One region of the Bacillus seohaeanensis genome, then DNA from elsewhere that is predicted to be linked to it. Evidence: riboswitches for the same ligand, from Rfam matches in the RefSeq annotation. Region 1 holds a riboswitch; each other region holds the start of a gene.
What was found. Region 1 has a riboswitch for thiamine pyrophosphate ahead of ACFSUL_RS10095 (ABC transporter substrate-binding protein). Riboswitches for the same ligand answer to the same signal wherever they lie in the genome.
Positions count from the first base shown of each region.

Region 2: linked by a shared signal. The riboswitch ahead of thiT (energy-coupled thiamine transporter ThiT) and the one ahead of ACFSUL_RS10095 (ABC transporter substrate-binding protein) in region 1 are both predicted to bind thiamine pyrophosphate.
Region 3: linked by a shared signal. The riboswitch ahead of thiW (energy coupling factor transporter S component ThiW) and the one ahead of ACFSUL_RS10095 (ABC transporter substrate-binding protein) in region 1 are both predicted to bind thiamine pyrophosphate.

Region 1 covers NZ_JBHUMF010000023.1:49,240-60,350, forward strand. The annotation lists gene ACFSUL_RS10045 (DUF2935 domain-containing protein) at 30-803, opposite strand; gene ACFSUL_RS10050 (YbjQ family protein) at 1,108-1,422, opposite strand; gene ACFSUL_RS10055 (sigmaY antisigma factor component) at 1,422-1,631, opposite strand; gene ACFSUL_RS10060 (YxlC family protein) at 1,628-1,960, opposite strand; gene sigY (RNA polymerase sigma factor SigY) at 1,926-2,477, opposite strand; gene ACFSUL_RS10070 (hypothetical protein) at 2,567-2,752, opposite strand; gene ACFSUL_RS10075 (dicarboxylate/amino acid:cation symporter) at 2,752-3,993, opposite strand; gene ACFSUL_RS10080 (ABC transporter ATP-binding protein) at 4,324-5,061, opposite strand; gene ACFSUL_RS10085 (ABC transporter permease) at 5,058-5,825, opposite strand; gene ACFSUL_RS10090 (thiamine-binding protein) at 5,822-6,115, opposite strand; gene ACFSUL_RS10095 (ABC transporter substrate-binding protein) at 6,128-7,120, opposite strand; TPP riboswitch at 7,329-7,440, opposite strand; gene ACFSUL_RS10100 (aldo/keto reductase) at 7,620-8,522, shown strand; gene ACFSUL_RS10105 (cation diffusion facilitator family transporter) at 8,651-9,571, opposite strand; gene ACFSUL_RS10110 (heavy metal translocating P-type ATPase) at 9,634-11,111, opposite strand, start outside.
Region 2 covers NZ_JBHUMF010000007.1:36,644-47,754, forward strand. The annotation lists gene adh (aldehyde dehydrogenase) at 1-99, shown strand, start outside; gene ACFSUL_RS02895 (DUF779 domain-containing protein) at 126-482, shown strand; gene ACFSUL_RS02900 (class II fumarate hydratase) at 858-2,234, opposite strand; gene ACFSUL_RS02905 (hypothetical protein) at 2,477-2,611, opposite strand; gene ACFSUL_RS02910 (fatty acid desaturase) at 3,078-4,106, shown strand; gene ACFSUL_RS02915 (sensor histidine kinase) at 4,309-5,439, shown strand; gene ACFSUL_RS02920 (response regulator transcription factor) at 5,442-6,041, shown strand; gene ACFSUL_RS02925 (NAD(P)/FAD-dependent oxidoreductase) at 6,447-7,565, shown strand; gene ACFSUL_RS02930 (metal-dependent hydrolase) at 7,840-8,466, shown strand; TPP riboswitch at 8,593-8,700, shown strand; gene thiT (energy-coupled thiamine transporter ThiT) at 8,763-9,359, shown strand; gene ACFSUL_RS02940 (LuxR C-terminal-related transcriptional regulator) at 9,440-10,126, opposite strand; gene ACFSUL_RS02945 (aldehyde dehydrogenase family protein) at 10,269-11,111, shown strand, end outside.
Region 3 covers NZ_JBHUMF010000015.1:177,605-188,715, reverse strand. The annotation lists gene ACFSUL_RS07000 (NCS2 family permease) at 1-1,255, shown strand, start outside; gene ACFSUL_RS06995 (EAL and HDOD domain-containing protein) at 1,490-2,737, shown strand; gene dapF (diaminopimelate epimerase) at 2,899-3,894, shown strand; gene ku (non-homologous end joining protein Ku) at 4,514-5,353, shown strand; gene ACFSUL_RS06980 (phosphatase PAP2 family protein) at 5,415-6,080, shown strand; TPP riboswitch at 6,146-6,259, shown strand; gene thiW (energy coupling factor transporter S component ThiW) at 6,374-6,895, shown strand; gene thiD (bifunctional hydroxymethylpyrimidine kinase/phosphomethylpyrimidine kinase) at 6,864-7,691, shown strand; gene thiM (hydroxyethylthiazole kinase) at 7,688-8,497, shown strand; gene thiE (thiamine phosphate synthase) at 8,484-9,116, shown strand; gene ACFSUL_RS06955 (hypothetical protein) at 9,227-10,777, opposite strand; gene ACFSUL_RS06950 (YwaF family protein) at 10,954-11,111, shown strand, end outside.

The DNA.
Region 1 (11,111 bases):
TCCCACTTTTTTCTTATTAGCTGAAATTTTCATTCCCTACGATACACCTTCTCCGCTTCTGCAACTTTTTGTATATAATAGGATTCCTCTCGGTACATATGATCTGCCATTTGAGCGGAAAAGCTTCCAAGTACTTCTTCCTTCATTTCCATTTCTTCTAATTCTTCTAAAAAGATTTGAAAAAGTCTTATTTCAATGTCCACATCATCATTAAACTTTCGAAGGGCAGGAAATGTTCTAATATTCGCTCTTAAGTAGTTGGCAAGCTCTATTGCTTTAAGATAAAATTCATTAAATTGTTTTTCAAAAATAAGCCCTTTTTGTCTTAAGTCTTTTTCGGCTAAATCAACCGTTCCCGAAATTGCTCCAGCATGCCCTGCAGCGTCTGAGAGCCAAAGAAGATGATGGTGTAATTCGTGAAAAATTGGCGGTCCTTCTCCGTTTTTTAAATACCCTAACACTTTCTCGTATTCTTCTAATTCATTCACCATATGGTTTATAAAAGTAGGGCCGAAATGAATCTTAATTTCCCCTTGTAACTGCCGCTTAATAATCGAAAGTTTAAATTCTTTTAACGCCTTCACTTGTGGTGCTACTTGCTTACTAAGTTGTCTTAATTGATCCTTTGATAGCGATGGTAATTTTTCGAGCTCCTTTATAAAATACTCTTTAAAATGGACAGCTTTCGCTATATCTTCCTTTTCTTTATGATGAAGTGCCCCTTCTAAAAAAATGCTATGGTCTCGGAGTACTTTTAACCAAAAGTCATGTTCAAAAAGTGCTTTCTCTACATAACTAGTCAACGTATCGAACCTCCTCTTAATAGGCAAACAATATTTCTCTGATTTTAAGTAACCTATACATTTTATTCATTAAAATTAAAAGGAATGTCACAAACTTTCTTAAAATAGGGCTCTTTTCTCACAGATTGTTGTTTTTACTTATGAACCTTGCCCGTCGATTTCCATTAAAAAGCAACAATCTTTACGAAAACAGCCTAAAATAAAGAACCCACAAAAATAAGACCGGTGCCTCGCACCGGTCTTATTTTTGTAATAACATGTTGAATAACCTATATTTAACTAACGTACAGTCCTATGCCGGCATTTATTCCACCACAACAGCTGTTCCATATACAATAATTTCCGAAGCATTTTGCATGACGGCTGATGTCTCAAAGCGGACGGTAACAACAGCATTTGCACCAATTCTTTCTGCTTCTGCAATCATGCGATCGACCGCTTTATTTCTAGCCTCTTCCATCAACTCGCTATATTCGCTAATTTCACCGCCGACAATTGTTTTTAGTCCTGCCATGATATCTTTTCCAATATGTTTAGCCTGCACAGTACTCCCCCTAACAAAGCCTTTAAGCTCTCTAATTTCTTTACCTGGCACACTTTCCGTCGTTACTATAATCATTAAAATTCCTCCCTATGTTTATTTCTCTTCCAAACTTTTCTTGCAAATAGTAAATAAAAAATAATTGGAAACGGACATTGTATTAATCCCCATAGTCCCCAAAACCAATAATTATGTCCTCTTTTCCTTGCATCTGTGAAAAGAAAAATACTTTGAATAAGCAAAAGGATAATAACAAAAGGCAAAATATACAATTCCTCTTTTGTCATATTTTCTTCACCTGCTTCAAAAAAGAAATACTGCTGAATGCTGTCGCCAATATAAATACCGCTCCTTGGATAATAAGGAAGAGGATAGGCAGTTGAAGTAATGTAATGGCAAAAGCTGTAAGGACAAGGCATGCAACACATAAAAATAATAATATATCTTTTTTTAGTTTTGAACGCTGTAAGCTTTGTTGTTCGATTACAAACTGTTCAAACCACTGCTGAGTCGGAGTATCTTCATCTATATTTTTTTCTAGCGGTTCAAAACCTTCCTTGAGCAATTTATCCAATTGTCCCTCATCTCTTTGTTCGGATGATAGACTCTTCTTCATCTATTCTCAACTCCTTTCTCAACCAAGTAATTCCGTTGTGAACTCTCGACTTTACTGTACCTTCAGGAATCTTTGTCATTACACCTATTTCCTCATAAGAATACCCATAATAATGCTTCAAAATAATAACTAATCTAGTATCATCAGGCAACTTGCCAAGAGCTGCGAGCACGTCATTCCAGTCTTCATTACGAGACTCGAGTTCCCATTTTAACTTCCGGTAATCAGATTCCTCCTTCTGCCAATTTTGTTCCTTTTTTCTTTTTCTTTGCTCATCAATATACTTATTTGTAGCAATAGTAATCAGCCATGAAGAAAATTTTGATTTTCCGTTATATTGATGAATCTTTTCCACACATTTTGCCATCGTTTCCTGTGCCAACTCTTCCGCTATATCTCGCTTCAGCGTTATTTTTATCAAGTATTTTAAGAGAAATGGATAGTTTTCTTTAAACAGAAGAGCAAACGCTTCATGATCCCCTTTTTTTGCCTTTTTAATTAGCTCTTTCTCTTCCATCTCTTTAATCCTTTCTTATCACATTGATAGTGAATATCATTTATTAGACGTACAAATAAGAAATTCGTTCAAAAAAATTATATTTTTTTCTACTCTTCCCTTTTTTCCACTAATTTAGTGTTTCCTCCTATTATATGAGAATGAATTATTTTACTGCCATCCATCGATAATTCCTTTCTCATTATATATAGCGTAATAATACAAATAAGCATTTTCTTTGAAAATAATGCATGCAAAAAGGCTGGCAAATAAGCTGCCAGCCTTTTTGTATACATTATTTTTCACCTTTTTGTTCCTTAATTGTACGTTTTTTCTCTGACTCTCCAACAAATAAGGCACAACTAGCATCTCCAGAAATATTGACTGCTGTTCTTGTCATATCAAGCAAACGGTCAATTCCTAAAATAAGCCCTATTCCTTCAACAGGCAGACCAACACTGCTTAATACCATCGCAAGCATTATTAATCCGACTCCTGGAACACCTGCTGTACCAATACTAGCAAGCACTGCTGTTAAAACCACTGTAATAAGCTGTTCTAAACTCAAATCTATTCCATATACTTGAGCAATAAAGATAGTTGCAACCCCTTGCATAATTGCAGTCCCGTCCATATTGATTGTTGCTCCAAGCGGCTGAACGAAAGAACTAACTGATTTAGGTACGTTCAACTTATTTTGAGCAATATCCATTGAAACAGGCAATGTAGCACTACTGCTTGATGTACTGAATGCAACCGTCATCGCTGGACTGAAATTTTTAAAGAACCAAATCGGACTCTTCTTCGCTAGGAAGAGAATAGTACCTCCATACGTTACAATAGCGTGAATAATTAAAGCAGCAAACACGACAATAAAATATAGTCCCATTGCTTTTAATGCACCGAAACCTTGACTCCCAATAGCAGATGCTATTAAACCGAAAGTACCATAAGGAGCAAACTTCATTATGAGTCTCACAAGATACATTAACACATCATTAACTTGTTCAAATAAATTTAAAACACCTTTTGTTTTTTCCCCTAATGCCGTTAAGCCTAAACCAATAAAAATAGAGAATGCAATTATTTGTAGCATGTTTCCTTCTGCCATTGCCATTAACGGATTTGCCGGAATAATGCCTAATAACGTCTCTCCAACAGGCGGTGCTTCTTCCGTTTCAAATTCTGCTTGAGACTTGTCAATTCCTTCTACCATTCCAGGATCCGTCACATACGCTAGACAAATTGCGATAACGATGGCAATACATGTAGTAACCAAAAAGTAAGAAACCGTTTTCACACCGATTCTTCCGAGTTTCTTCGGATCTCCTAGCCCTGCTGTACCTAATACGATGGATACAAATACAATTGGAACTACAAGCATTTTGATTAGATTTAAGAAGATTTGACCGAGGGGATTAAATAAATACGGGTCTAAAATGTCGAATAGATCTTTTGCAAATAAATTTAATACCAAACCAATAATTGCACCTAAAATGAGTGCAATAATAATCTTCGCTGTTAAGTTCAATTTCATAGATGGTCCCCCTTAGAATAAAAATTAGATGGTAGATGAGAAACTCTCTACCTTTCTATTTGTTGATCATGGCTAATTAACTTAAAAAGCAAAATTTTTCTGACTCTTCAGCTTATTATGCAACTAGCTAATCACATCACTTTATTATACATACTTTCTCAATTTGAGCGAAGTAAATAAAAAGAAAATAGGATAAATTACCTATATAGTAGAAGGGATTTGATATATCCCATTTGGTATTTATCCCTAATTAATATCATGAACCTCTTTCAAAATCACTACCCTTAAATAGGTATATTTACTTAGAATAACTATTTCTTTATGAGAGTTTTATACGTATTGAGAGAGTTCTTTATAGATTTTCGTTTTCCATTGCAAAAATTCTTCGGTTAATAGTATTTCTTCTTTTCTTGGTCGCGAGAAGGGAACATGAAATTCTTTTTGTACAGTCGCAGGCCTTCTCGAAAGTACAAGTATTCGGTCTGATAAAAATAATGCTTCTTCGATATTATGTGTAACAAATAGTACAGAGCTTCTATCCTCTTCCCAAATGGACAACAGCCATTTTTGCATATCGAGTCGTGTAAATTCGTCCAATGCAGAAAATGGCTCATCCAAGCAAAGGAACGTTTGCGGACTCAGCATCGCTCTGACAAAGGCCGCTCTTTGTTTCATTCCTCCTGATAATTGATGAGGAAAGGCATTTTCAAACCCTTTTAATCCTACCCTTTCCATCATATTAATTGCTTCTTTTTTATTTTTCTTTCCTTTTAATTCTTGTCCTAATAACACATTTTCTAATACTGTTCTCCAAGGAAAAAGGGAAGGCGTTTGTGGCATATAACTAATCGAGCCTCTTTTTCCAATAATAGATTGCCCATCTAATAAAATATCCCCGCGATCGGGACGATAAAGTCCGCCAATCAAGTGAAAAAGTGTACTTTTCCCGCTCCCAGAAGGACCTAAAATCGAAACAAACTCCCCATCATTCACTTGTAAAGAAAGGTTATTTAACACGAAGTTTTCTTGAAATGATTTTTCTATTGTTTTAATTTCTAGTGTTGTCATGTAATATCCTCACCTTTAGTTCGCCACTTAATCAACCAACGTTCTAATACAACGATTATTGCAAAAAATACCAGACTTAATATCATAATAGTAAAAATAGCTACAAATACCCTATCTGTTCGGAAAGAAGAAGAAGCAAGTGTCATAAAAACGCCAATACCTTTTTCCGATCCAAGCCATTCAGAAATAACTGCTCCCATAACACTATAAGTAGCAGAAATTTTTAGTCCAGAAAAAATCGATGGCAATGCATGTGGCCATTCAAGTTTTTTAAAAATTTGACCTTTCGTTGCTCCAGCCATTTTCATATAATGAATAAGTTCTGATCCGGTTTGTCTAAAACCATCAAGAGCAGCAACTGCTACAGGGAAAAAGCAGACAAGTGTAATAACAATCATTTTCGGCAATAATCCAAACCCAAACCAAATAACAAGTAATGGTGCAAGTACAATAATTGGAATGTTTTGGGACAGAATTATTAATGGGTATAGTGACTCTCTTACTTTCGGCAACAAATGCAATGCAACTGCGACGAGTAATCCTGTTGCGCAACCAATTCCGAAGCCAGCAACTGTTAACATAACAGTTGCAAGGAGATGCTCCTCGAAAGTTGGCCATACTGTGATAGTTTCTTTCCATATTTCAGACGGTGCAGGTAAAAGCCAACTAGGGACTTCGGCAAAATTCGTTACAAGCTCCCATATGAGAAATAAAAGGATGATGACCAAACATGGTCGCCACCCTTTTTGAAAAATTCGTTTCATGGACGATATTTCTCCGTAAGTGTTTCCATCTCAATCCCCTCAGGCTGATAAAGCACTTTAATCTGTGAGATTACATTGGTACTGCCGATTTCAATCATTCGCTTGTTCATCTTTTCTATAACGTGAAACAATTCCGAAAGTTCTCCCTCCATCGTTGTTTCTAAAGGATGTACTTCAAACTTTACTCCAGACTGCTTTATAATCGAAATAGCTTCATCTACATATGGAATAACATCTTCTCCATTTTGTGTTTTCGGTATTATTTGTATACTAACTAGCGAGTTCCCCATTAATACCACCCCTTATTTTGGTAAAAATTCATTTGTAAATGCTTTTTTCGCATCCAACTTTTCTTCTAACAGTTTGTTTTCATACATCCAATTTGCATAGTTTTCCCATACTTCAAGCTTTTGTTCTCCCCATCTCGGTGCATCGTCTTGATATCGATTTGCAAGCCACTCTTGACTTTTCTTTACTAACTCCTCATCTAAATCAGGTACAGCATCGCTTAATATGTTAGCTGCTTCACTAGGATCGTCAATGGCAACTTGATATCCTTTTGATGCAGCTGCTAAGAACGCTTTTATTGTTTCAGGATTTTCCTTCACCATTTTTTCATTTGTTGATAGAACAGGAGTGTAGTAGTCGAGCTTGTCAGAATACTCATTTACGTATAACATATCTAGCTCTTCTCCTCGTAATTCTGCTTCAATTCCAGTCCATCCATAATAAATCCATGCAAAATCAACGTCCCTTTTAACAGCTGTAAAAAAGTCAGCGTCACCCATATTAACAAATTTCACCTTGTCTATATCAGCATCTTCCTTTTTCATAATGGAAGCCATAACTGCCTCTTCAACAGGAGAACCCCAGCCACCATATGTTTTGCCTTCAAAATCTTTTGGTGAAGTAATATTTTTTTGTTTTGGAGCTGCAAAACCAGAAGTATTATGCTGAATAACAGCCGCAATGGAAACAATGGGAACACCTTCTACTCTAGCTTGTGTAATACCCTCTTGATAACTAACACCAAACTCTGCTTTACCAGAAGCAACAAGCTGGTCAGCGCCAGCTTCCCCCGGCATAATAATGTCAACATCAAGCCCTTCCTCTTTAAAATAGCCTTTTTCTTTCGCTACATATAACCCAGTATGATTTGTGTTTGGTGTCCAGTCCAATACTACCGATACTTTCTTAAGCGATTCCTTTTCTCCCTGTGAGCCTTCTTCCTTTTGTTGGCTTCCGCATGCTGTCAATAGAAACACAACACATAGGATACTAATCCACTTTTTCATCTTCTTTCCCCTTTCTTATGTATGTAAACGATAAAAAATTTCATAATAGAACTAATATGTGGGGATAACGAGAATTCAACCGAGAATTCAACTGTTAAATACAGCTATTATTTCAACAGGTGAATACTAGAATAAAATCACCTGTTGAATACTAAAAGCGCCCCGGGTTTCGTGAACCCAAGGCGCATATTTCTAAAACAGGTAAAGTTACTGTTAAGAATATGTTTCCTCCGCTGGTTTCAACCAGATCAGGTTCCAAGGGTTAGTGTCTTATTAGGACACACTCTCAACCGGCAACACCGGTCCCCCTACAATTCTCGCTCTATTTAAATGGTTTTAAACGTTTACTTCATGAAATACTTTGCCACACATACTATAATTTTTCAAGAATTTTCCCGTAAATCCTATTCCAATTCAATCATTTAATTTCCCATTCACTTTCTATTATTATACAGTTTATATTAGCCACAAATATTCTGAATGAAAAGAGGTTTTCTTAATGGAAAGAATTCAAATGACGGAAGAATTATCTTTTTCAAGAGTTATACATGGGTTATGGAGACTAGCGGACTGGAATCAATCTACTTCGGAAACGTTATCGTTAATCGAACATTGTTTAGAGCTTGGCATTACTACTTTTGATCATGCTGATATATACGGAAGCTATACTTGCGAAGCATTATTTGGAGATGCTATCCGTGAGAAACCTTCATTAAGAGAGAAAATGGAGATTGTAACGAAATGCGGAATCGTGCTTCCTTCTAGTAATAGACCTGCTCACAAAACACATCACTATAATACAAGCAAACAACATATCATCCATTCTGTTGAACAATCTTTAACGAATCTAAATACAGATTACATAGATACGCTATTAATTCACAGACCCGATCCTTATATGAACCCTGCAGAAGTTGCAGACGCCTTTATTCAACTACAAAAAGAAGGGAAAGTTCATACATTTGGCATTTCCAACTTTAAAGATCACCAATGGGATATGCTTCAATCCTTTTTACCATTTGATTTAGTAACAAATCAACTCGAACTTTCTGTCTACAACTTAGAAAACTTTGATGACGGTACATTAAATTTATGCCAAGAAAAGCGGGTAGCTCCGATGGCATGGTCGCCTTTAGCTGGCGGAAAAGTTTTTAACGGTAAAGATGAGAAATCAAGCCGCTTACGTTCCACATTACAAAAAACAGCCGAAGAAGTTGGAGCAAAAGGAATAGATCAAATTATGTATGCATGGTTGTTAAATCATCCCGCAAACATTATGCCGATTATTGGTTCTGGAAAAAAAGAACGTATCACAGATGCCGTCCAAGCATTAACAATCGAATTAAATCATGATCAATGGTTTAACATTTTGCATAGTTCAATGGGACACGAAGTACCATAAGCTACTTAAATGGAAAGAAGGAATAGGCTACTGGGGCCTACTCCTTCTTTTTACAAGAGCTGCAGTATTTCAACAAGCATTATACGATGTATGCGTACTATTTTTTGCTGTAAAAAATTCTCGTTTTATCACTCACTACTTAACGTACAAGAATGATGACAACCTTCTTTTACAGTCTCTCCCTCAATTTGAATCGTACAATGTTCAATATTAAACTCTTTTTCAAGATACGAGGATATTTTAGCTAACATATCGTCTCTATTTACTGTATCGTCTACAACTACATGACAACTAAATGCAGGAAAATCAGAGGTAATCGACCAAACATGTAAATCATGAAGATCTTTTACGCCTTGAAATGATTGTATCTCCTTTTTTATCGCCAAAGCATCTAAATTGGCTGGTGTACCTTCCATCAATATATGAAATGCATCCTTCGTAACTCTCCATCCACTTATTAAAATAAGAACCGATACAATGACAGATGCCAATGAATCGGCAAGTGTCCAATCAAAAAAGTAGATAAAGACCCCAGCAATAATTGCTCCGACGGACCCAAGCATATCACCTATGACATGAAGAAAAGCACTTCTCACATTTAAATTATGCTCTGTATCACCTTTCATTAACATCCAAGCAACAATAATGTTCACGACAAGTCCAATGATTGCAATAAACATCATATTGGCAGAAACAGACGGTGGTTCTAAAAATCGATTATATGCTTCCCAAAATATATAAAGCGAAATTAGCAAAAGTGTGAGCCCATTTAAAAATGCTGCAAGGATTTCAAACCGTTTGTATCCATACGTTTTCGCTTTATTAGATGTTTTTTCTCCAACGTAAAAGGCAAATAAACTTAATCCTAATGCCGCTGCATCACTTAACATATGCCCTGCATCGGAAAGAAGCGCTAAACTATTTGTCAAGATGCCTCCTATTACTTCGACTATCATAAATAGGAAAATTAATAGGAAACTAATAAACAATACTTTTTTATTCGTTGAATGTCCATGATGATGGTGACCATGGTCGTGATGACCGCTCATAAACAATCCCTCCCTATATCAAAACTACTCAATCAGTAAAATCGTGACCCACTAGCGGATAGTTATTGTTTAACTCGTAATAGCCTTAAACCATTTAACGTTACAATTAATGTTGCTCCCATATCAGCGAATATTGCAATCCACAGTGTAAGCCAACCAGGAACAACAAGCAGCAATGCGATAATTTTGATTCCAATCGCAAACGTTATATTTTGCTTAATAACCGTTAGTGCTTTCCTACTCAATGTTACGATAAAAGGTAGTTTCTCGAGGTCATCACTCATCAGTGCGATGTCTGCCGTTTCAAGCGCAGTATCCGTACCTGCCCCACCCATTGCAACACCAACGGTCGCAGCGGCAAGTGCAGGAGCATCATTTACACCATCTCCTACCATCGCGACTTTTCCATATTTTTTTTGATAAGATTTTATAAAATCTAATTTTTGTTCTGGCAATAAACTAGCCTTTATATCTTTCACCTTTAATTTTGCTGCGATTGCTTCCCCTGTAGCTTCATTGTCTCCAGTTAACATAATTGTCTGTTTAATCCCTAAACGATGAAGCTCTTCTATAACATTTCTACTTGTTTCTCTTGCTTCATCAGCAACACCGATGAGCGCAAGCGGGTGATTTTCCTTTCCAAAGACCATTACTGTTTTTCCATTCAACTGCAAATCCTTGATTTTCTGCTGAGGAACAGCATCAAAAAGTTTTTCATTCCCGATAAAATATTCCGCACCATCTATATCTCCACTGATGCCCTTTCCTGTATGGGATAAGAAGTTAGTTATAGAAATGTTTCGAAAATCAATATTATTTTCCTCCGCTTTTCTTACTAATGCAGCAGCTAATGGGTGCTGTGAGTAAAATTCGAGTGCCGCAATTTTACTCCAAACCTCTTTCTCATCCAGGTTCTCTAATAAAATGAAGTCAGTTACTTCTGGTGTTCCTTTTGTTAATGTACCCGTCTTATCAAAAGCAATCGCTTTTAATTGTCCTAACTCTTCTAAATAAACTCCACCTTTAATTAATACCCCTTTGCTGGCTGCGTTTCCTATTGCGGTAACAATGGAAACAGGGGTAGAAATGACTAACGCACAAGGACAGCCAACAACGAGTACTGCTAATCCTTGATAAATCCATGTTGACCATTCAAGCCCCATCACTAACGGTGGGATGAGCGCAACAAGAAAGGCGATTCCAATAATGATTGGTGTGTAGTATTTTGCAAACCGATCAACAAAAGCTTGCGATGGAGCCTTTTCTCCCTGTGCTTCTTCGACTAAATGGGTGATTTTCGCAAGCGTTGTATCTTCAACTCTTTTTGTCACTCTCACTTTTAAATAACCTTCTGCATTTAATGTTCCTGCAAAAACATCATCACCTAAAGATTTCTCGACAGGAACGGATTCACCAGTAATCGCAGCTTGGTTGACAGAAGAGAGGCCACTCTCTACTTGTCCATCCATCGCAATTTTTTGCCCCGGTTTGACAATCATAACGTCGCCTATTTGAATATCTTCCACTTCAATAAGCTGTT
Region 2 (11,111 bases), on a different contig from region 1:
GGTGTCGGACGTGAGAACCATAAAATGATGCTTGATCATTATCAGCAGACAAAGAATTTGCTTGTAAGCTACAGTCCTCAAAAATTAGGATTCTTTTAAAATTATAGTAGAAAGGTAGATGTAAAATGGTAGAACGCGTCACAGCGACAGAAGCGACATTATCGATGATTGAGTTTTTAAAAGACAAACATGGTCCCATCATGTTTCATCAATCAGGTGGCTGCTGTGATGGCAGTTCACCAATGTGCTACGAAGATGGTGACTTACTGATTGGTGATCAAGATGTATTGCTTGGAGAGATTGGTGGATGTCCTTTCTATATACACCAAAAACAGTATGACTACTGGAAGCATACACAACTGATCATTGACGTTGTAGAAGGACGAGGCGGAATGTTTTCATTAGAAGGTGTAGAAGGAAAAAGATTTCTCACTCGTTCCCGTGCTTTTACAGAAGCGGAAAGAAAAGAGTTGCAGCAATAAAGTGAAACTTTAATCAGTGGAGGTTTTTTCATCTCCACTGATTATTAGTTGAACCAATTGTGCTTTTACGGGCACCTACTCTTTTTCGGTTCTCTCAAATCCTTAAGGTGGAAGACAGTCCATTAACGAGGGGTACAATGAATAATTTATTAATGGCTGCTCTCTATTGCTAGGTACTTAGAGCAGCCCACTTTTGTTCGCGAAAATTTAGAAGTACGCCCTTATCATTTGCCTTAAGCTTATAAAGGCTTATTCAATGAGTAAACTAACTTCAGGTTGGTCACAAGCCTTCTTGTAATCCGGTCTTCCGCAAACGAGCAACATCTGTGGAAGGGTTAGTGCTTGTTTTTAACATGGAGAGATGATCAATAATAGTTAAACCATTCCTCTCGGGTCAATGGCTTTATTAATTTCTTCTGTTAGTAACCCTTTTTCTAGAAGTACTTGCTTTAAGGTTTTATTTTCTTCATCTGCTTTCATCCCGATCTGTGAAGCAATGTCGTACCCCATTTTTGAACTTAAACCGGTAACTAAAGAGAGACTCTCTTCCATCCACTTTTTGCATATTTCATCATTTGATTGAATCCCACTAATACACTTTGTTACAAGAGTTTGAATCGCATTTGTCAGCAAGTCAATAGAATGAAGAAATGTATGAGCAATTACTGGCATCATCACATTAATTTCTAATTGACTCGCCATCCCGGCAGTCGCGATTGCTGTTTCATAGCCGATAATTTGGCAGCAGACCATATGCGTCATTTCTAAAATAGCGGGATTTACCTTCCCAGGCATAATCGTCGAACCAGGTTGAACAGAGGGAAGCGTGATTTCCGCTAACCCTGTTCTCGGACCAGAGCTAAGTAGACGCAAATCACTAGTGATTTTGATTAGGTGAATTGCAAGTTCTTTTAGTGTTAGCATACAGCGTATGGGCTCACTCATATTTTGCATAAACGCAAAGATATTCCCAGGCTGACGAAAAGGTAAGTTTGTACGGTTACAAACCTCTTGAATGACTTTTGGTGTATAGTCAGGTTGTAAATCGACTTTCGTTCCGATTGCATTTCCCCCTAAACCGATTTCATACAATGCATCTAGTTTCGCTTCCATTTGCTGATAGACAGTATGGATAGTTTCAGCAAAACCTGAAAATTCTTGTCCCAACCGAATCGGAACGGCGTCGTGTAAATGAGTACGTCCTGATTTTAATACAGGCATAAACTGATCTGCTTTTTTTTGAAGCTCTTGTTGTAATTGTGATAGGGCGGGAAGTAGCCTTTGACTAATAGTTTCTACAGCGGCAATATTTAGAGCTGACGGAAATGTATCATTTGTTGATTGTGACATGTTTACATGATCATTCGGATGGATTCGCTGAGAACCACCTATTATTTCTGAAGCACGATTCGCAATAACCTCATTGGCATTCATATTTTGTGATGTACCGGCTCCTGCTTGGTATACATCAACAACAAAATGCTCATCCCAAATTCCTTCCGTTACTTCTTCAGACGCTTTTATGATAGCCTTTCCCATTTCAGGGGAAAGTGTACCTAATTCCATATTCGCAGTTGCGGCTGAGGCTTTAATAATCCCTTGGGCTTTAATAAACGACCGGGGTAGTCGTATTCCACTTATTTGAAAATTTTCCACAGCCCGTTGAGTTTGAGAACCGTAATAGGCTGATGAAGGAATCATTATGTTACCTAACGGGTCATTTTCCATTCGATAGTTGTTGGAAGAATTCATTTTTCTCTCCTTCTAATTAGTGACGTAGATCTATGTATGAAATCCTGTTTGCTAGTGTTTCCATTGTGGCTTGTAATAAACAAGGTTTAGATAGTAAGAGTGGTTTAGATACATAGAGGGGAAAAGGATATATACCAAAATGGAACTTAATTATGAGATAATCCTGTTTTTATAATGGATAGATAGTGAGGATATACAAAAATTCGAGCAAGCTAACACCACTCTTGCTCGAATTAATAATATTATTTCTCGCTACCTTCCTGTGCCATGGATTTTATGGTGTTATTTTGAGAAATAATAACGCTACTAAAAACGGTAGTAATAATAATATTAAGAATGGAAAAGAAAATAAGTGAAGCAAAAGTTTCTGGACGCATATGAGACCTCCCATCAATTGTTAAGTATAGTATTTGATGGATAAAAAAGTTTATTCAATAAAAGTTTTAATGGTTCGGTAGGACGTTCTTTCTAAAAGCAACGTTATATTTTAATATTCTGGACCATTAAAATCATCTTTTTTATAAGGTTTCCTTATGAAATTGCCTCATAGTAAACAACTAGTAACGTGAACTTCTAATTGAAAAAGTTTAAATAAAATTGCCTATTCTTAATATAAATTCGCAAATAAGAGAATAATAAAAGAGTCAATATTGCATAAATACCTGTGCAATATTGACTCTTTTATTATTGTAGATAGAGTTATTTGATTATAAGCTCTTACTCTTTGCGGAAACATGATATTTATCATGTTTTGTACATGACATGTATGTCTGCAAGGATTAATTCTTCTTTTTTATAATTAGTGTAACAGATAGATATACGAGGAAAGGATATGGATAATAAATGACTAAGCAAAAGCAAAATACACTGAGAAAGCAAATTTCCCCCTATGAAAAATCTAATACACGAGATAGTATCATTCAGCTAATCACTACTTTTGTGCCTTTTATTATATCGTGGGTTCTTGCTTACCAAAGCCTTTCGATTTCGTATTTGCTTACATTAGCATTTACGATTGTAGGAGCGGGACTTTTAACAAGGATATTCATTATATTCCATGATTGCTGCCATTATTCTTTCTTTAAAAATCGCAAAGCGAATAAAATTCTTGGAACCATTACAGGAATATTAACGTTATTCCCTTATAATCAATGGCAGTATAGCCATTCTGTCCATCACGCAACTAGTAGTAACTTGGATAAGCGTGGTACAGGAGATATATGGATGATGACAGTACGGGAATACATGGAGGCATCATTTTGGTTGCGATTATCCTATCGACTATACCGAAATCCTTTTGTAATGCTTGTTTTAGGCCCAATCTACGCGTTTCTTATTATGAATCGTTTTAATAGGAAAGGTGCTAAAAAGAAAGAACGTATTAATACATATATTACGAATATATCGATAGCTGGTTTGGTAACGTTACTTTGTTATACGATTGGATGGGAAGCATTTCTTTTAGTACAAGGTCCAATTTTTCTAATTTCAGGCTCTGTTGGTGTATGGTTATTTTACGTGCAACATACATTTGAGGATTCTTACTTTGAGGAAAATAAAGACTGGGAATATGTGAAGGCTGCGGTAGAGGGAAGCTCCTTCTATAAGCTGCCAAAACTCCTTCAATGGTTTACAGGAAACATCGGTTTTCACCACGTACACCATTTAAGCCCAAGAGTACCTAACTACAAATTAGAGGAAGCCCATAATCAAACTGATCCATTGCAACATGTACCAACTATCACATTAGCAACAAGCTTACGTTCACTAAAGTTCCGCCTTTGGGATGAAAAAGGAAAAAAATTTGTAGGGTTTAACCATATTCGATCATTATCTAAAACAAAGAATGTTACCGCCGAGACAAAATTTTAATTTGCATTTGCCTCTCCTACTTGCCAATTTAAAACTAATTTAGTTTCTGGTAAGTAAGAGGGGAATAAAAATGATACTATAATAATAAGAATTTTGATAAGGTGAAACGTCAATCAGTGGGGGCTTCCATCCCCCGTTAATGCGCGATAAAATGAAAGCATTCTTTATATTAACTATTTCAGGTGAAAAAGAGGTTCTTTTTATGTTAAAAAGGTACATGGAATTTCAAAGGAATACGGGAATCTCTCCATATATTTGGATAATTCTTTACATCCTTCCGTTTTATTTTATTTTCAAGTCTTCCTCTATGGTTGTCATTATAGTTGGAATACTCCTTACAATCCTCTTTTTTGTTTTCTATCAAATTGCCTTTATTTCTAAGGGGTGGCCAGTTTACTTATGGACCTTCATACTGATAGGCATTTCTATTACATCTACAAGTCTTTTTAGCTATGTTTATTTTGCGTTTTTTCTAGCCCACTTTATAGGTAATATACGAGATAGAAAGACTTTTCTTATACTATACTTTGTTCATTTAATAAGTACTTCTATATCCATTAATATTACGATTGTCCTACAGGAAGCGTTTTTCTTAAAGCAGTTTCCATTTGTCATTATAGTTTGGATTAGTGTTATCCTTCTTCCATTCAACATTCATAACCGAAATGAGAGAGGGCAGCTAGAAGAGAAGTTAGAAGATGCGAATAAGAGAATTTCAGAGCTTAGTAAACTAGAAGAACGCCAAAGGATTGCTCGTGATCTTCATGATACGCTTGGACAAAAGCTATCTCTTATTGGTCTAAAGAGTGATTTAGCAAGGAAATTAATAAATAAAAACCCCGAGCAAGCAAGGGATGAATTGAAGGATGTGCAACAAACAGCAAGAACGGCATTAAATGAAGTGCGAAAGATGGTATCTTCGATGCGAGGTATTCGCTTGGAAGATGAAATTGTTCTTGTGACGAAAATTTTAAAGGCGGCACAAATTAATTTCACGGGAACCAAAGAGTTCAAGTTAGTAAATGTTTCTCTATTAACAGAGAATATTCTAAGTATGTGTTTGAAAGAAGCTGTGACCAATATTGTAAAGCATAGTGGAGCTTCAACTTGTTTCTTTTCTATTGAACAAACGTGGAAGGAAACAATTATGAAAATACAAGATGATGGCAAGTTCAAAATCCCTGAAGAACACGAGAAAAAAGGGCACGGGCTTATGGGAATGAGAGAACGCCTAGAGTTTATAAATGGAAATCTGGAGGTCGTAACAGAAAAAGGGACAACATTGATTATACGAGTCCCTAATGATGTAAAACAGACGGGGAAGGAGGAATAATTATGATTAAAATAGTTATTGCAGAAGACCAACAACTGCTGTTAGGAGCCTTTGGGTCACTTCTTAATCTGGAAGAAGATATGGAAGTAGTCGGTAAGGCATCTAATGGAGAAGAAGCGGTAGCTCTTGCTCATAAATTTCAGCCGGATGTTTGTGTTATGGATATTGAAATGCCAGGTAAGACAGGACTTGAAGCAGCAGAAGAGCTAAAGGACCAAGATTGCAAAGTTATTATTTTGACGACCTTTGCCAGAACCGGTTATTTTCAGCGCGCGTTAAAAGCTGGTGTAGATGGATATTTATTAAAAGACAGTCCCAGTGAAGATCTTGCAAATTCGATAAGAAGTGTAATTGCAGGCAAGCGAATTTATGCCCCCGAACTTATGGAAGATGCCTATGGTGAAGGGAATCCCCTTACAGATCGGGAACTAGAAGTACTAGGACTTGTAGCCGAGGGGAATAACACGAAAGAAATTGCAGATAAACTCAGTATAAAAACAGGTACAGTCCGTAATTATATTTCTGCTATATTAGATAAGCTGGAAGTGAAAAATAGAATAGAAGCTATAACTCAATCGAAGGAGAAGGGCTGGTTTAAATAATAATCACCTTGAATAATCTTAGATAGGTGTGTGCGTTATTCTATTTCGAGGCAGACAAAGACTAAAAAGAAATATCTAAACAAAGAAGCTCCCTGTAAAATGCAGACGGTGCCTGCCCCCTTTTCTACTTGAAAAGCAAATGACTTACTTTCCCTGCAAAGAGAATTCTTTATATGTGGGGACTGGCACCGCAAGGAAGCTAGCAGATACTAAGTTGAATAGGTTTGTTGTCTTCATCAAAGTAACCGTCCATTACTCTTCGGTGTCAGTCCCCTTCTTATATAGCCCCTTTTTGGAAGAGTGAGTATATCAAGAGACAGGGGGACAGACTCCGTTGTGCCTTGTACTAAGTCTCCAATTTCTTGTAAAATAACAAGAAAGACGTAAATGAAAAAGGTGTTTTTTATGAAAAGGTATATTGTCGTTGGCGCAGGAATTCTTGGAGCATCAACAGCTTATCATCTTGCAAAAGCAGGCGAAAATGTTACACTGGTTGATCGCCATGATCCTGGCCAGGCTACGGATGCTGCAGCAGGAATTATTTGCCCATGGCTTTCGCAGCGCCGTAACAAAGCGTGGTACAGGTTGGCAAAAGGAGGAGCGAGATACTACTCTGAGCTAATTACGAAACTAGAAGCAGATGGCGAAACAGAAACAGGCTACGAACGAGTAGGAGCAATTAGTTTACATACAGATGAAAAGAAATTAGATAAGATGGTAGAACGTGCACTAAAGCGACGGGAAGATGCACCAGAAATCGGTGAAGTTACTCGTCTCTCTCCGGAAAAAACAAAGGCGTTGTTCCCACCTCTATCAGAAGAATTTGGTTCTGTTTATGTAAGCGGAGCTGCAAGAGTGAACGGGAGAGCCTTACGTAATGCGTTGGTTCGTGCTGCCGAACGTAATGGGGCAACATTTCTTCAAAGGGATGCAAAGCTTCTGTCTAAAGACAGGCGTGTAATAGGGATCACAACGGGAGAAGAAACATTACTAGCTGACAAAGTAATCGTGACAGCAGGAGCTTGGTCAAAAGAATTATTAGAGCCTTTGGGTCTTCATTTTTTAGTATCGTCACAGAAGGCACAAATCGTTCACCTTCACATACAAGGTATAGATACAAGTCAGTGGCCTGTTGTTATGCCCCCTAATGACCAATACCTTCTCACATTTGAAGATGGGAGAGTTGTGGTAGGCGCAACTCATGAGAATGAAGTAGGTCTCGACAATCGAGTGACAGCAGGGGGGCTCCATGAGATTTTTGATAAGGCATTGACAGTTGCACCCGGTTTAGCAGATAGCACGATGCTCGAAGCGAGAGTAGGATTCCGTCCGTTCACACCTGGGTTTCTTCCTGTTTTTGGTGTAGTTCCTGGCATTTCTGGTGTACTTATTGCGAATGGTCTTGGTGCTTCGGGGCTCACAGTCGGTCCTTATTTGGGATCGGAGCTTGCCAAACTTTCTATGGGAAGACAAACAGAAATTGATCCTAGTGATTATGATGTTGCTGGAGCATTAGAAAAATGATGACTTGTAAAAGCTGATTCCATGGATGAATCAGCTTTTTGCTAACTTTATTAGCTAAAAATACGGGGGAGAAAACCATCTAGGTTGTCATCGATAGATGATTAATCACAATCCATGGTGTAACAGAAACGATGCAGAAATAAGAAAAGTGATCGGGAACTCATCGTTAATCCGGTGATAAAAATGAATACTATTACATATTGGAAATAGGAAAATAGTATTTTAATATAGCATTAACAGTGTTAAATAAATAATAGAATTAGGTGGAAAAACATTGAACGGAACAGTACATATGGCATTAGGTGCAGCAACAGGATTTGTTGTTGCCAATAACTTTCAAACTGATCCTGCTGCAACGTTATCATTAGTTGCATTGGGGGGAGTATCAGGATTGGTACCTGACCTCGATGTGAATGGAAAGTTAAGCAATAAGATTACGTCTTCTCACAAATTTATTAAAAAGCTAGCCCAGTTCATCGGATTGCTCGTGATACTTTATAGTTTTCTAGAAGGGATGGGGTCGGAAAAATGGTTAGGCATCGGTGCCGGGACAGGAATACTTATTATTGCTTCTTTTATTACGAGGAGGCATATGTTGACAATGACAGGTGTAGGAGTCTTTGCAGGAGGATTATCACTAGCTGAAAATTGGTTGTTATTATTTGGCGTTTATATAATAATAGCATCGTTAATTTCTCATCGAAGTTATACACATTCTATTCTTGGTGTTGTCTTTTTCGCAGTAATTGCTTATCAATTTGAGCTATCAGCAGGGATTGAAGGGATTTTTATTACCTGTGTCGCCGGATACATTACGCACTTGATTGCTGACTTGAAGGTGTTGCCTTCGAATAAGCGAGGTGTGAAATTATTATTACCATTTTCTTCAAAGGAGTTTTAGGGAGTAGAGAGGCTATTACTCTTTAGAATTAATAACGTATAGTATGGTTATTCCAAAACCTTTTCGTAATTACTTTCTAATACTAACCAAGTCATGTATAATAATTATTGTATACAATTACATAAAACGAGCCACAAGGGGAGCTTTTTAGCTGAGAGTGAACAGGTGTGAATCTGTTCTGACCCTTTGAACCTGTTAGTTAATACTAGCGTAGGAATGTGGAGGATAGGCTATTTTAGTCTATCTCTGTTTAATACTCCCTTCTGGTTTCGTTTTGGAAAAAGGGGGATTTTTTTATGAAAAAAATAGGGCTTGTGGGATTAATTGAAGCTGCTTTGATGGCGGCATTTGCCGTTATTCTCGATCTCCTTCCTTCAATTAATCTTTCGCCAAGTATTTCGATTTCGGTTTCAATGGTACCAATCTTCCTACTTGCTTTTAGGCATGGAGTAAAAGCAAGTATCGTTTCTGGATTTGTATGGGGGCTGCTGCAGATTGCGTTAGGGGATGCTTGGATTGCTCATCCTGTTCAAATGATTATGGAGTATTTTCTTGCATTTGCATTTATTGGGTTTGCAGGGTTGTTTTTTCGAATTATTCAAGGCTCATTACGAAATAATCGGAAAACAAAAGCACTTGTATGGAGTGTTGTTGCAGTATTTGTAGGAAGTCTTGCGAGGTACTTCTGGCATTTTATTGCAGGATTTATCTTCTTTGCTGAGTACGCACCTAAGGGGACGAACCCGGTCCTATTTTCTTTCCTTGCAAATGGAGCAACAATGTTAGGCACAGCCATACTATGTTCAATCGTATTAGTGTTGCTTATTTCAACAGCACCAAGGTTAATTCAACGAAGAGATGGTAGTAATGATCAGATAAATAAAGCGTCTTAGAATAACTTTCTATGGAATTATATAAATAAGAGGAACTAGATAATTCATCTAGTTCCTCTTATAGTTTTATAGGGACCCCGCTAACGAATCAGCCCCTTCCGCATGGCTACTCCAACTGCTTCTGCTCGATGTCTCGTACCAAGTTTCCGGTTTACAGAAGTTAAATAGTCTCTTACTGTATACTCGCTGATCCCCATTTTATCGGCCATTTCTTTTAAACTGTATCCATAGGATAGCCTTTGCAATACTTCACGTTCCCGTCTACTTAAGATTTTTTGCGGACTTGAAGCGGGATAAAGCGCTTCTGCTGCTACTTGAAAATAGTGATAGAGCATCGTAGAGTCATATTTTTCGAGTGATTCATTTTCATTATAATGGTCTATTAAAACAGAACCGATTACTGATTTTTTATAGCTAATAGGAACAATCAACAAGGAGGATAATTGAAACTTTTGTATATACCTTAGAGGGAAGTTTTGACCATTTGGATCGACTTTGATGAGATGAGGCTGGTTGTTTTTCAAGGAAAAGTAAATAGGCGGTATTTTCCGTACATCTTCTCTTATGTAACTCATTGAGGTGACACGTCCGTGATCAATTTGCATGATTCCTTCCCCATAGTAATTTAATGGCGAATAAGCAAAGATTGAGGCGCGTTTAAAAGGAAAAAATTCAATACATCCTTTTAAAATTTTTTCAAGCTTTTCTAATGGATTATTGATTGCTTGCAGTGAATCGATATAATCATAGATTTTCGTATCAAGCATTCGACAAATCTCTCCCCTACATTTTCAGCGGTATGAATATGGAAGCTACTAGAATAGACTTATATGTAAGCAGTTTCATTCTACCTTTTTATTTCGGAATTTTCAATCATTAGGAATGATATTTTTACGAGGGGGATAAGGTATGACAACAAATGTAGATGTGAAGTCTTTTCCATTATTTATTAATGGGGAATGGAAACAAGCAGAAAGTGGACAAACATTTGACGTTACTAACCCAGCAACAGGTGAAGTGATTGCAACAGCAGCAAAGGGAAGTAAGGAGGACGTCGATAAGGCAGTAAAAGCTGCAAGAGAGGCATTTGAAAATGAGGAATGGCGGGAAATGAAGCCGAAAGATAGAGCAGTTATTTTAAATGCAATTGCACAAAAAATAACCGTTCACGCAGAAGAACTTGTCTACTTGGAGGTAATAAGCTCTGGTGGGACTGTTCGTCGCGTGTCATCCAATGACATTTTGCAAATGGCTGACTTGTTTCAGCAAATGGCGAAATTTGTTTTAGACTACCCGTTTTCCGAAACACTTCCAGTTCCTCCATTTCCAGGACCCTCCCATAACTTCGTTTGGCGCGAACCAATAGGTGTTTGTGCAGCAATTACTCCATGGAATATGCCAATGTTAATCGCCTCATGGAAGATTGCACCTGCTTTAGCGATGGGAAATACAGTAGTTATTAAGCCAGCAAGCTATACACCGTTATCAACATTAAAGCTTGCAGAGATTATTTCTACAGTTGTTCCTCCTGGAGTAATAAATGTTGTGACAGGGTCAGGGAAAGAAGTAGGGGAATACTTAACGACACACCCTGAAGTAGACAAGGTGGCTTTTACAGGATCTACTGAGGTAGGTAAAAAAATTATGAGCTTAGCATCTGAAACGATTAAAAATACGACACTAGAACTTGGTGGCAAATCTCCTAGTATCTTTCTTGAAGATGCGGATTTAGAGGTAGCCATTCCTGGTAGT
Region 3 (11,111 bases), on a different contig from region 1:
CCAAACGAGTGTAAAGCAGGAAATGATGGCAGGGACAATTGGGTATTTTACAATTGTCTATATTATCGCAGTAAATGCATTAATTTTATCAGAGGCAGGTATTCCATTTGAGGGGGCAGTAATCGCAACGATTCTCACGTCCTTCTTAGGTTGTGTCGTTATGGCTTTTTGGGCGAATGCACCAATTTTGCTTGTTCCCGGAATGGGAATCAACGCAATGTTTACGTATACATTAGTAAACTCAGGTGGGCTCTCGTGGCAAGAAGCTTTGGCCGTTGTATTTGTTTCCGGAGTGGTATTTATGGTTATTGCATTTACAAAGCTTACGCCGGTAATTTCCAAAGCTATTCCTCAAATATTAAAAGAAGCAATTACTGTTGGATTAGGTATGTTTCTAATGTTTATCGGTTTAGAAAAGGGCGGTTTAATCCAAAGAGGAGAAAATGCCATCATTACAATTGGTGATTTTAGTGAACTAAAAGTTCTGGCTACGATTATTACATTTCTCGTAACCATTTTTCTGTTCATACGCAATGTAAAAGGGCATTTTTTGTGGAGTATTGGATTCGGAACACTACTCGGTTTTCTTTTCGGTATAGAGCCTACGCTTAATTCTGGAAGCGGCTTTGGATGGCAAGAGTACGGAAGTGTATTTGGTCAGCTTTCGTTTGCGCCCATTATGAAGATACCGTTTTGGGTTGCCGTGTTTTCTGTCACGATGGTTCTCGTTTTTGAAAACATTGGTCTTGTACAAGGTCATGTAAACATGGCGGGGCACCCGCATAAATATAAGAAAGCATTTCAAGCTAATGCATTCTCTGCCTTAACATCTGGGTTGTTTGGCACAAGTCCTACTGTATCTACGGTAGAAAGTGCAGCAGCAATATCTGCTGGTGGACGAACAGGTCTTACTTCGTTAACAACAGGTGTCTTGTTCCTGGGATCACTTCTTTTTATTCCATACTTAAAATGGATTCCGGATCATTCCATCGCTCCAATTTTAATTATTATTGGGGGATTAATGATTCAAAATATCCGTCATATGGACTTAAGTGATATAACAGAAGCATTTCCGGCAATATTTATTATTGCAATGATTCCATTTACTTATAGCATTGCAGATGGAATTGCGATTGGTTTTATTATGTACCCTGTTTTAAAATTAGCAACAGGTAAAGCGAAGGAAGTTTCAGTTCCACTGTATATTATTGCTTGTTTATTTTTGATGAACTTTATTGTTCATTCTTTTCATTAATATATATAAATGTCCCATTAGCGATTGTTGCTAATGGGATATTTTTTTCTAGTTTTATGGAAAAAAGACAGAGTGTATATAGAAAGTGATAAACGCTATTGCATGGAACTTTTCGTGGACTTTCCACATATTTCTTGTTATTCTGATAATATACATAATATTAAGTAAAGTGAATTTATTACTATAAAAGTTAGAAATATCGAATAAACGGGGATGAAGCAGGAGTGAATAGCCATGGAAGTTTTTGTTGCAAGGCAGCCAATCTTTGATAGAAGTGAGCAAACGGTAGCATATGAATTACTTTATCGTAATAATGATATCAATTCTTTTCCAAATATTGATGGGGACCAAGCGACAGCGGACGTAATTATAAATAGTTTTTTAAACATTGGAATCGATTCTCTTTCGGCAGGTAAGCCCTGCTTTATAAATTTTACAGCCAATTTATTAAAATTAAAGGTTCCGACCTTCTTTAATCCTCGAGAGATAGTAGTAGAAATATTGGAAACAATTGAACCTAATGCGGAAATAGTGGGGATTTGCAAAGAACTAAGAAGACTTGGCTATAAATTAGCATTGGATGATTTTGTTCTTCAAGAAAATAATCCTTATTGTAATGAATTAATGAAGCTAGCGGATTATGTTAAAGTAGACTTCTTAGCAACAAATGGGGTAAAAAGAAATAAAATAGAAGTATTAGCTACTCTCTTAGGATTCAAGTTGTTAGCAGAAAAAGTAGAGACGCAAGAAGATTTTATGGAAGCGAAAGAAAAGGGATATCATTATTTTCAAGGATACTTTTTTAGCAAGCCAAAAATACTTTCAACACATGATGTACCAGCTTATTTTCATTCCCATTATTCTGTAATTCAAAGTTTGGAGATGAAAGAGCCAAGCATTGATCTCATTGCACAGTTAATAGAGCAAGATTTGTCGCTATCTTATAAACTGTTAAAACTAATTAATTCCCCAGCTTACAGACCAAAACATAAAATCAGTTCGATTAGGCAGGCTATTGTGTTATTAGGGCTCTTTGAGATTCAAAGGTGGATATACGTATTAGCGGTGAGAGAGCAGACCGGCAAGAAAGAGCAACTAGAAAATGAAGTGATAAAATTGTGTTTAACAAGAGCGAAAATGTGTGAACTAATCGCCTCACATAGTATTCCCAATGAGAGTAGATCAAGTTATTTTCTTACAGGATTATTTTCATTGATGGAAACGATATTAGGAGTTCCAATGGAAACAATATTAAAAGAACTTCCGTTATTGGATGATATTGGTGATGCTCTAAGAGGTATTCCAAACCGCATGAAAGAAGTTTTAGATTTGGTTATCGCAATAGAACAAGCGAATTGGAAAACTGTAGAAGAATTAACAAATAAGTTAGGTTTTACTCAAAAGGAAATAAGTCATTTCTATCAAAATGCTTGTCAGTGGTCTGAGCAATTGCTTATTCAAGAAGAGGAGTTTGCTGAATAGGAAAGTTAGAAAAATAAAGGGGCTGCTTTTCTACAAGCAGTCCTCTTTATTTTGTAAATTCATACAGATCGTCAACCATATTGCCAAATGGGCTTGGTTGTGGCAAGCTAGGGATATTAAGAATATAGATAACTAGGTAAAATTGCTGGAGGGGTTTCGCAATGAATTTGAAACTAACAAAATGTCACGGATCAGGTAATGACTTCTTATTAATTGATGAGTTAAAAGATACGTACAATTTCACGGAAGAAGATAGACAAAATTTAACAATATCGCTTTGTGATCGTCATGATGGTTTAGGTGCTGATGGCATTCTATTCGTCTTGAATAGTGAAACATGTGATGCAAAAATGCGCGTTTTTAATGCCGATGGATCTGAAGCATCGATGTGTGGAAATGGTTTGCGTTGTGTTGGCAGATATGTTTGTGAGCTTTTAAATAAAAAGAATATTGTTATTGAAACAATGAAAGCCAACTTAAACGTTTCGGAAGCCGCATCTATCTATGAAGGGCTTCCTACTTATAAAGTGGAAATTTCTCCAGTCCTTTTTGATCTTAAAGAACTGCCAATGAATTTAGATCGCTCAACATTAATTGATAAAAAGGTCCCGGAAATTTCAGACCGCCTTCATTTTACAGCGGTTGCGGTTCCAAATCCGCATCTTATTAGTATCGTAAAGGTTGAAAATATTGTGTCGAATGAGCAAAAATGTATTTCAGAATCTGTAAATGGTCCAAACAACCTTTTCCCAGATGGTGTCAATGTAAGTTTCGTTCATCCAATAGATGATGGAGCAATTTATGTTCGTACTTTTGAAAGAGGCGTTGGATTTACGAATGCTTGCGGTACAGCAATGTCTGCTTCAAGTCTTGTCTCCTGCCTACTTGATTTGAACTCTTTTAATAAAGAAATTGAAGTATACAATAATGGCGGTAAAGTGCGTGTTGTAGTGAACAAGTTAGGTGCGGATAAGTATAATATGGACTTAATCGGTAATGCCACCTATTTGTACGATGTAGAATTAGAACTAGCGATTAACGAACCTGAATCCTACAAAGTTCTATCAACTTCTGACTACACAGAACAAGAACAGTATGAACTACTAAAAGATCATGCTCAAAAAGTGGTGGAAAGAAAAGTGTTTTTAAGTGCATAGATAACGCACAAGAGGCTGGACAAATGTGTTCTAGGTGAATAAAAAATCCGAACTAATTCTTTCATTTGAATTAGTTCGGATTTTTTTAAAGTCTTCATAAAACGTGTTGTTCTTTTAAACTTGTTCTAGCTGTTGATTGGAGTGCAAGACGAAGACTCCTGCGGGAAAAGCGGAACAGGTGAGACCTCGCAAGAGCGCAGCGCATGTCTAGCTCCAGCGGCTAGCTCGCTGTGAAAAAGACAAAATCCCCAAAAGGCAAAGGACGCCTTTAGGGGATTTTCCTATTTTCTTCACGAGCTGATCAAGCCGCTTCCGCTTTTCCCGGAGGCTCACCGACCGCCCGCGGAAAGCGAAGTCTTGACACGGAAATCAACAGCGGTGTTTAACAGCGATTACTAAATAATTTAACCTGACATTGTTCGTCTTTAGGGTATAGTACTTTAGTTATGTCCCAGCCTCTTTTTTATTAGATAGTAGTGCTCCATTATGTATTGTGCTCTTTTTTGATTAGAATATTTCCAGAAGTTTTAGGGAATGAATTATATACCTTTTAACTCATGCTAGTAATAGGAAGTCAAATCTTCACTAGTACTAAAGATGAAAAAAGGGGGTAGAGCATATGCACACGCTTTGGAAAGGAAGTATAAGCTTTGGACTAGTAAACATTCCGATAAAATTACATGCTGCGACAGAGGACAGAGATATAAAGCTTCACAATTTGCACAGGGAGTGTCATACGCCAATTAAATACGAAAAAGTATGTCCTCATTGTGAGATTGAGGTAGAGCATGAGGAGATTGTAAAAGGGTATGAAGTAACAAAGGATAAGTTTGTTATCCTTGAAGATGAGGAGTTAAATGAATTAAAAGAGGTAAATGAAGAAAAGGCTGTTGAGATTTTAAATTTTATACAAATAGAAGAGATTGACCCTATCTTTTATAACCGTAGTTATTTTATTTCACCAAATGGCGGTGGGGAAAAAGCATACAGTTTACTTCGCAAAGCATTGCTTAATTCAGGGAAAATAGGGATTGCTAAAATTATTATACGCTCAAAAGAACAGCTTGCGGTAATAAGAGTGTATGAAAACACATTAATAATGGAAACAATTCATTTTCCTGATGAAGTACGGGGAACTCGTGATGTGCCGAATGTACCTAGAGAAGATGAAGTACCTAAAGAGGAATTGGATACAGCAATGCTCCTTATTGATCAACTTACTGCGAAATTTGAACCAGACAATTACTATGATGAATACCGTGAAAGACTTGAAGAACTGATTCAAGCAAAACAGACGGGAGAAGAAGTAGTGAATGCTAGGGAAAATGTACCGCAAGAAAATGTTACGGACCTTATGGCTGCATTGCAAGCCTCTATTGATTCCATAAAACCAAAAAAGCCAAAGAAAACGGCAACAAAAAAGAGGAAAACAACTGCCAAAACCAAAAAAGCCCAATAGATGTAGTAGTTCAAAAAGCGGAATGTGTCATAAATGGGAGATTAAAGAAAGGGAAGAAATAATGAAAGAGCAAAAATTTAAACATGGGATATTTTTATTTATATCCCTTGTTGTGTTTGTACTATTTATACTAGCATTTGTGAATATAGTAGATGAATTGCAGGAAGATGAAATAAAGCATTTTGATGATGCGGTCTTTACATTTATTCAATCACTCGTATCAGATCGGTTGACAGCGGTAATGAAAGTAATAACCTATCTTGGTGGTGTACAGTGGATAGTGTTATTTACACTGTTAGTCATCATTTTATTACTTTTATATAAAAAGTATTCATTAGCGCTTTTTCTTGCCCTAACTACCAGTGTTGGAGGTGGTTTTAACTGGGTTTTAAAATGGCTTTTTAAGCGGGAGCGTCCGGATATGGAAGCATTAATTGAACAGAGTGGTTATAGTTTCCCTAGTGGACATTCAATGGGTTCCTTCATTTTATACGGTTCGATTGCATTTATTTTATTTAGGGCTTTTGATTATCGGTATTTAAAATGGATTAGTGCTATTACTGGAGGACTTCTCGTTCTTTTTATTGGATTAAGCAGGGTCTACCTACATGTTCACTATGCAAGTGATATTATTGGTGGGTTTACAGCTGGAGGAGCGTGGTTAACTTTTTGCATTGCTTTTTATATTCATTTTTACAATAAAAGAAGGTGGAAAAAACATTCGTAATATTCTAATAGGGGCTTTTTAAATTATCTTCATTATGGTATACTCACAATGAAAATTACATATGCAATCTGCACTAGGGGTGTCGGAAAATGGCCGACTGAGAGAAAGACCCGATATGTCTTGAACCCTCATAACCTGATCTGGATAGTACCAGCGTAGGGAAGTGGCGTTTATCGGAAAATAAATTTTGGCGCAAACTTCTATCAGGTTTGCACCTTTTTATATATTCGCAAACCTGATAGTGGATTGAATGTTTTCCCCCTTAGTGTAGAAGCTTAAGGGGGATTTTTTTATTGAATAAAACTAAAAAGATGACAACGACTGCCCTTTTAGTAAGTGTTGGGGTGATTACAAGCCACCTTGTGTATATTCCGACCGGTTTCGCAAAGGTTTTCCCAATACAGCATTTTTTGAATGTATTATCTGTCGCTCTGCTTGGTCCTTATTATGCAGTTGTGCAAGCATTATTAACTTCGACGATTCGAAATCTGCTTGGAACGGGTTCTCTACTTGCATTTCCTGGAAGCATCATAGGTGCATTCCTTGCCGGTGTTTTGTATATGAAAACCAAAAAGCTTGTCGGTGCTGTGATAGGGGAAGTAATGGGAACAGGCATTATTGGAGCGATGGCGTGCTACCCGGTAGTCCGTTTGTTTCTTGGTCAAGATGCCGCTCTATTCGGTTTTATTCCGAGCTTTCTTGTTAGTTCTATCGTAGGTTCGATTTTAGGTTGGTTTTTATTGAAAGCATTTATAAAAACAAATTATTTAGGAGGGGTTTTATATGAGAACAGCTCTAACGATCGCAGGTTCTGATTCAGGAGGTGGTGCAGGAATTCAAGCGGATTTGAAAACATTTTCAGCTCTCGGAGTTTATGGAATGTCTGTTATAACGGCTGTTACTGCTCAAAATACACAAGAGGTGAGATCCGTCCAGTCAATAGACCCAGGAATCGTCGGAGCTCAAATCGATGTACTCTTTGAAGATATGCCAATACATGCTGTGAAAATAGGAATGCTCTCCAATCCAGATATCATCAAAGTTGTTGCAAACCGACTAGAATATTATCGTCCAAAAAATATTGTAATGGATCCAGTTATGATTTCAAAAGGAGGTCACTCCCTACTTGAAGAAAGGGCAATTTCTCTTTTGACAGAAAGGCTGCTGCCACTTGCAACTGTTTTAACTCCGAATATTCCTGAAGCTGAAACACTTACAGGAAATATAGTGGAAAGCCACGAAGATATGGAATTGCTATGTGAACAATTACAGGCTAGAGGCAGCGAGTCCGTTCTTCTGAAAGGTGGCCATTTCAACGGAAATCCAGATGATGTGTTCTACAATGGAAGGGAATTTACATGGTTAAAAGGCGAGAGAATAATAACGAAAAACACACACGGTACTGGTTGTACGTTGTCGTCAGCAATTGCCGCTAATTTAGCGAGAGAAGAAGAGTTGCTAGACTCTATCAAACTTGCAAAACAGTATATAACAGGTGCAATTAAAGAAAGCCTTGAAATTGGAAAAGGCCATGGCCCGACACATCATTTTCATTCATTATATAAGGATGCAGGAGTCACTATGGAGCGAAGGGAGAAAGAAGCCAAATGATGAAAGAGCGTGCGATGGATTTATTAAAAACTACCCGCGAAAAGAAATCGTTAATACACCATATTACGAATACCGTAACGATAAATGATTGTGCGAATGTAACGCTAGCAGCGGGCGCTTCGCCTGTAATGGCAAGTGCTCCGGAGGAATCGGGGAATATGACATTGCTTGCCGATGCACTTGTGTTAAATATCGGTACGTTAAACGAGAATATTTTCTCTGCAATGATTAAAGCTGGGAGGGCAGCGAACGACAAAGGGATACCTGTTATCCTTGATCCGGTAGGTGTAGGGGCTACTGCTTTTCGAACAGAAAAGGCAAAAAGCCTCCTTCAGCTCATAAACATTTCCATTGTAAGAGGTAATATTTCGGAGATTGCTTCCCTTTTAGATGTAAAAGCAAAAACAAAAGGAGTTGATGCAGGGACGGTTTCCATCTTCCCTAGTGAGCTAGCAAAACAGGCAGCAAAACAGTGGAAATCGATTGTCGTCATATCCGGAAAACAAGATGTTATTTCAGATGGTACTAGTGTTTTTCATGTTGAAAATGGCTCTTCATTGTTGCAATCTGTTACGGGAACAGGTTGTATGTCAGCATCACTCATCGGTTGTATGGCAGGGGCTGGTAATGACTTACTTCTCGCTGCCATTGTCGGGACATCGATGATGGGGATTGCTGGTGAAATCGCAGAAGGTACAGGTGAAAAAAAGGGACTTGGTACGTTTAAGGTTCATTTAATGGATGCTATCTCCTTATTAACCCCTGAAACTTGGAAAGAAAGGGCGAAAATCTATGAATCTTATTAATCAACTTTCGTTATATTTTGTAACAGATTCTTCGCTATCACTTCCACAACTGCTCCATGTTACAGAAGAAGCAGTAAAAGGTGGAGTTGGGGTTGTTCAATTACGTGAAAAACAACTAAATGGGTTGGGTTTTTATAAAAAAGCAAAGGCACTTAAGGAATTATTAAGCCCGTATAATATTCCATTGATTATCAATGATCGAGTCGATATCGCTCTTAGTGTGGAGGCAGACGGGATACATATAGGGCAAGAAGATATTCCATTAGATACAGTAAAAAGAATCGTACCCTCTACAATGATTATTGGAGTATCAGCTAAAACATTTGCAGAGGCTAAAAGAGCGGAAAAAGATGGTGCTGATTATATTGGAGTAGGTGCGATGTTTCCGACCAAAACGAAAGCAGATAGTGAAATTGCCTTGGAGCTTGAACTAATGAGGATTGCGAATGAAATCAAGATCCCGAAAGTAGCAATTGGCGGGATTAAGGAAGATAATATTAGTGAAATAAAAAAATACTACTTTGACGGTATTGCGGTAATATCGGCAATTTCAAAATCGAAAAATCCTTATCAACAGAGTAAAAGTCTTTTACGGATATTTAGAGAGAATTCAATGTAAGAACAAAAGTATCGAATGCATTGAGTCGGACATTAGACAATCTAAATAGAAAGTAATTTTATAGTAAAACAATGGAAAAGGGCAGCCACATCCGGCTGCCCTTTGTTAGATTAATAGAGATTAAATAAATAAGGTCCTATAGAGGTAATGAAAATTAGAATATACGCCCCCATAAAGTAGAAAGCTCCAGCAAATGTACCCCATTCAGGATTGCGTCCATATTTCCAAATAAGTCCTGAGATAACGGAGATTATTAGCAACCAAACCCAGCTACTTCCGGTGAATGAAAAATAATTAGGAGCAACGGAGTGAAAGTATTCACTTTGTGCACGACTGATAAACGTTATTGGCATTACTAAAAAGATAATGATTGATGCGTACTCAACCCAATTAATATCGTCTTTCTCAAATGCATTTGGTTTGAATATATATAAAAGTATTAATAAAAATAAGGAAGGTAGCACCCAATAAAAGGAAGTTAATACAGTTATCAGACTACTAAACAGCATTAAAACGGCATTGTTAATGCCTTCTTTCACTGACCGATCTGTCCATTCCTTACTAGCAGCAACGACATTTTTATCTTGGGAAGCACCGAATAATTCATAGCTATCACCATCATAGTCAAACCAGACTAGGCTATCACCGGCAACTCGTATTGGAGCAAAGCCAAAGTTTTTTGTTGTACTTATAGGTTTTGCGGTAATGTCTGTGCCTTTAGTGTATGGTGCAAGGTATAGGCTTATTGCATTTTTGGCGTCAATTCTGTGACTCTCTGCAGTAAACAAAATATTCTTTTTGCCGTCAATTTCCACAATTTTAGCTGATCTAGGAGCTTCTAATTTTGCATTAGATTCTTCATTTAAAAAGCTTACCTCTTGTGGTTTTATATTACTATCCTTATCGTCATTAAGGGAGACAGACAATTTGTTAATCTTATAAGCTATTGTTCCCTGCGTTCTTGATTGGTGGTTGTATAAAAGATGAAGAGTGTCATTTTGTTTAGAGAAAACTAGTCCCTCTACACGGTCATTTGGTGATTGACTAATAGTAAAAAATGGGTCCTTTAGAACACTCCCTGTTTCATCTAAATAGTATAAGGATGCATGCACATCATCTTTCATAACCGCAAAAATTGCACTGCCATCGTCTGCTATGTATACATTATGAATCTCACTTTCGAATTGGTGAATCTCCTTAGATGTTTGGTTTTCAAGATTAAGTGTATAAGCTTTTTCGTTTTTCCAATAAATAATATGAGAGTGATGAATAGCTATTCCAGTGACGTTATTATCAAGTACCGTATCTTTATTATTCTTTGTACTTACTAAGTTGCTATCTTTGATCATAATAGTTTGTGAACCGTCCGTCCAAAATGGATAGCCTCTTGTTACCTTTGTAGGAATATCTTTAACCTTTTCTATTGTTAATCCATCCTGAACACTAAAATGTTCTATTTTATTTTTATTAGAAATGAATAAATTTTTATCTTGAAGGAAAAAAAGCGGTTTTTCATCTGAAGCGTAATCAAGCGGTAGAGAGCGGCTCCAGTTTTCTTGTGGTGTCTTTTTCACTTCGAATAATTGATGTATAAATAGTGCTGAAATCCCAATGATCATGATGAAAATTGGGAGGACAAAAGCTTTTAATTTCTGTCTCATAAGGATCCTCCGAATTTAAATTATTTATCTAATTTTGAATTTTAACATAATTTCCGTATTTTTACATCAATATTTTTTAGATATAGAATGGACTAGGAAAAGTGGAGTTTCTATGGAATATAAATAGGAGGAGTCTCCTATTCGAAGCTTAACATTATTTGTAAAGGAGGAGTCGTATGTTTACACCTGAAAATATGATGACCTTTACATTATTCTCTTCTTCTCATTTTGGAGCACTGGCCGTATTTTTTGTTCTTTTCTTTATCTTGTTCCTAAATAAAGAACGGTTAAGAAGAGAAGGGAGATTCGAGAAAATAACGGGACATATGTTAGT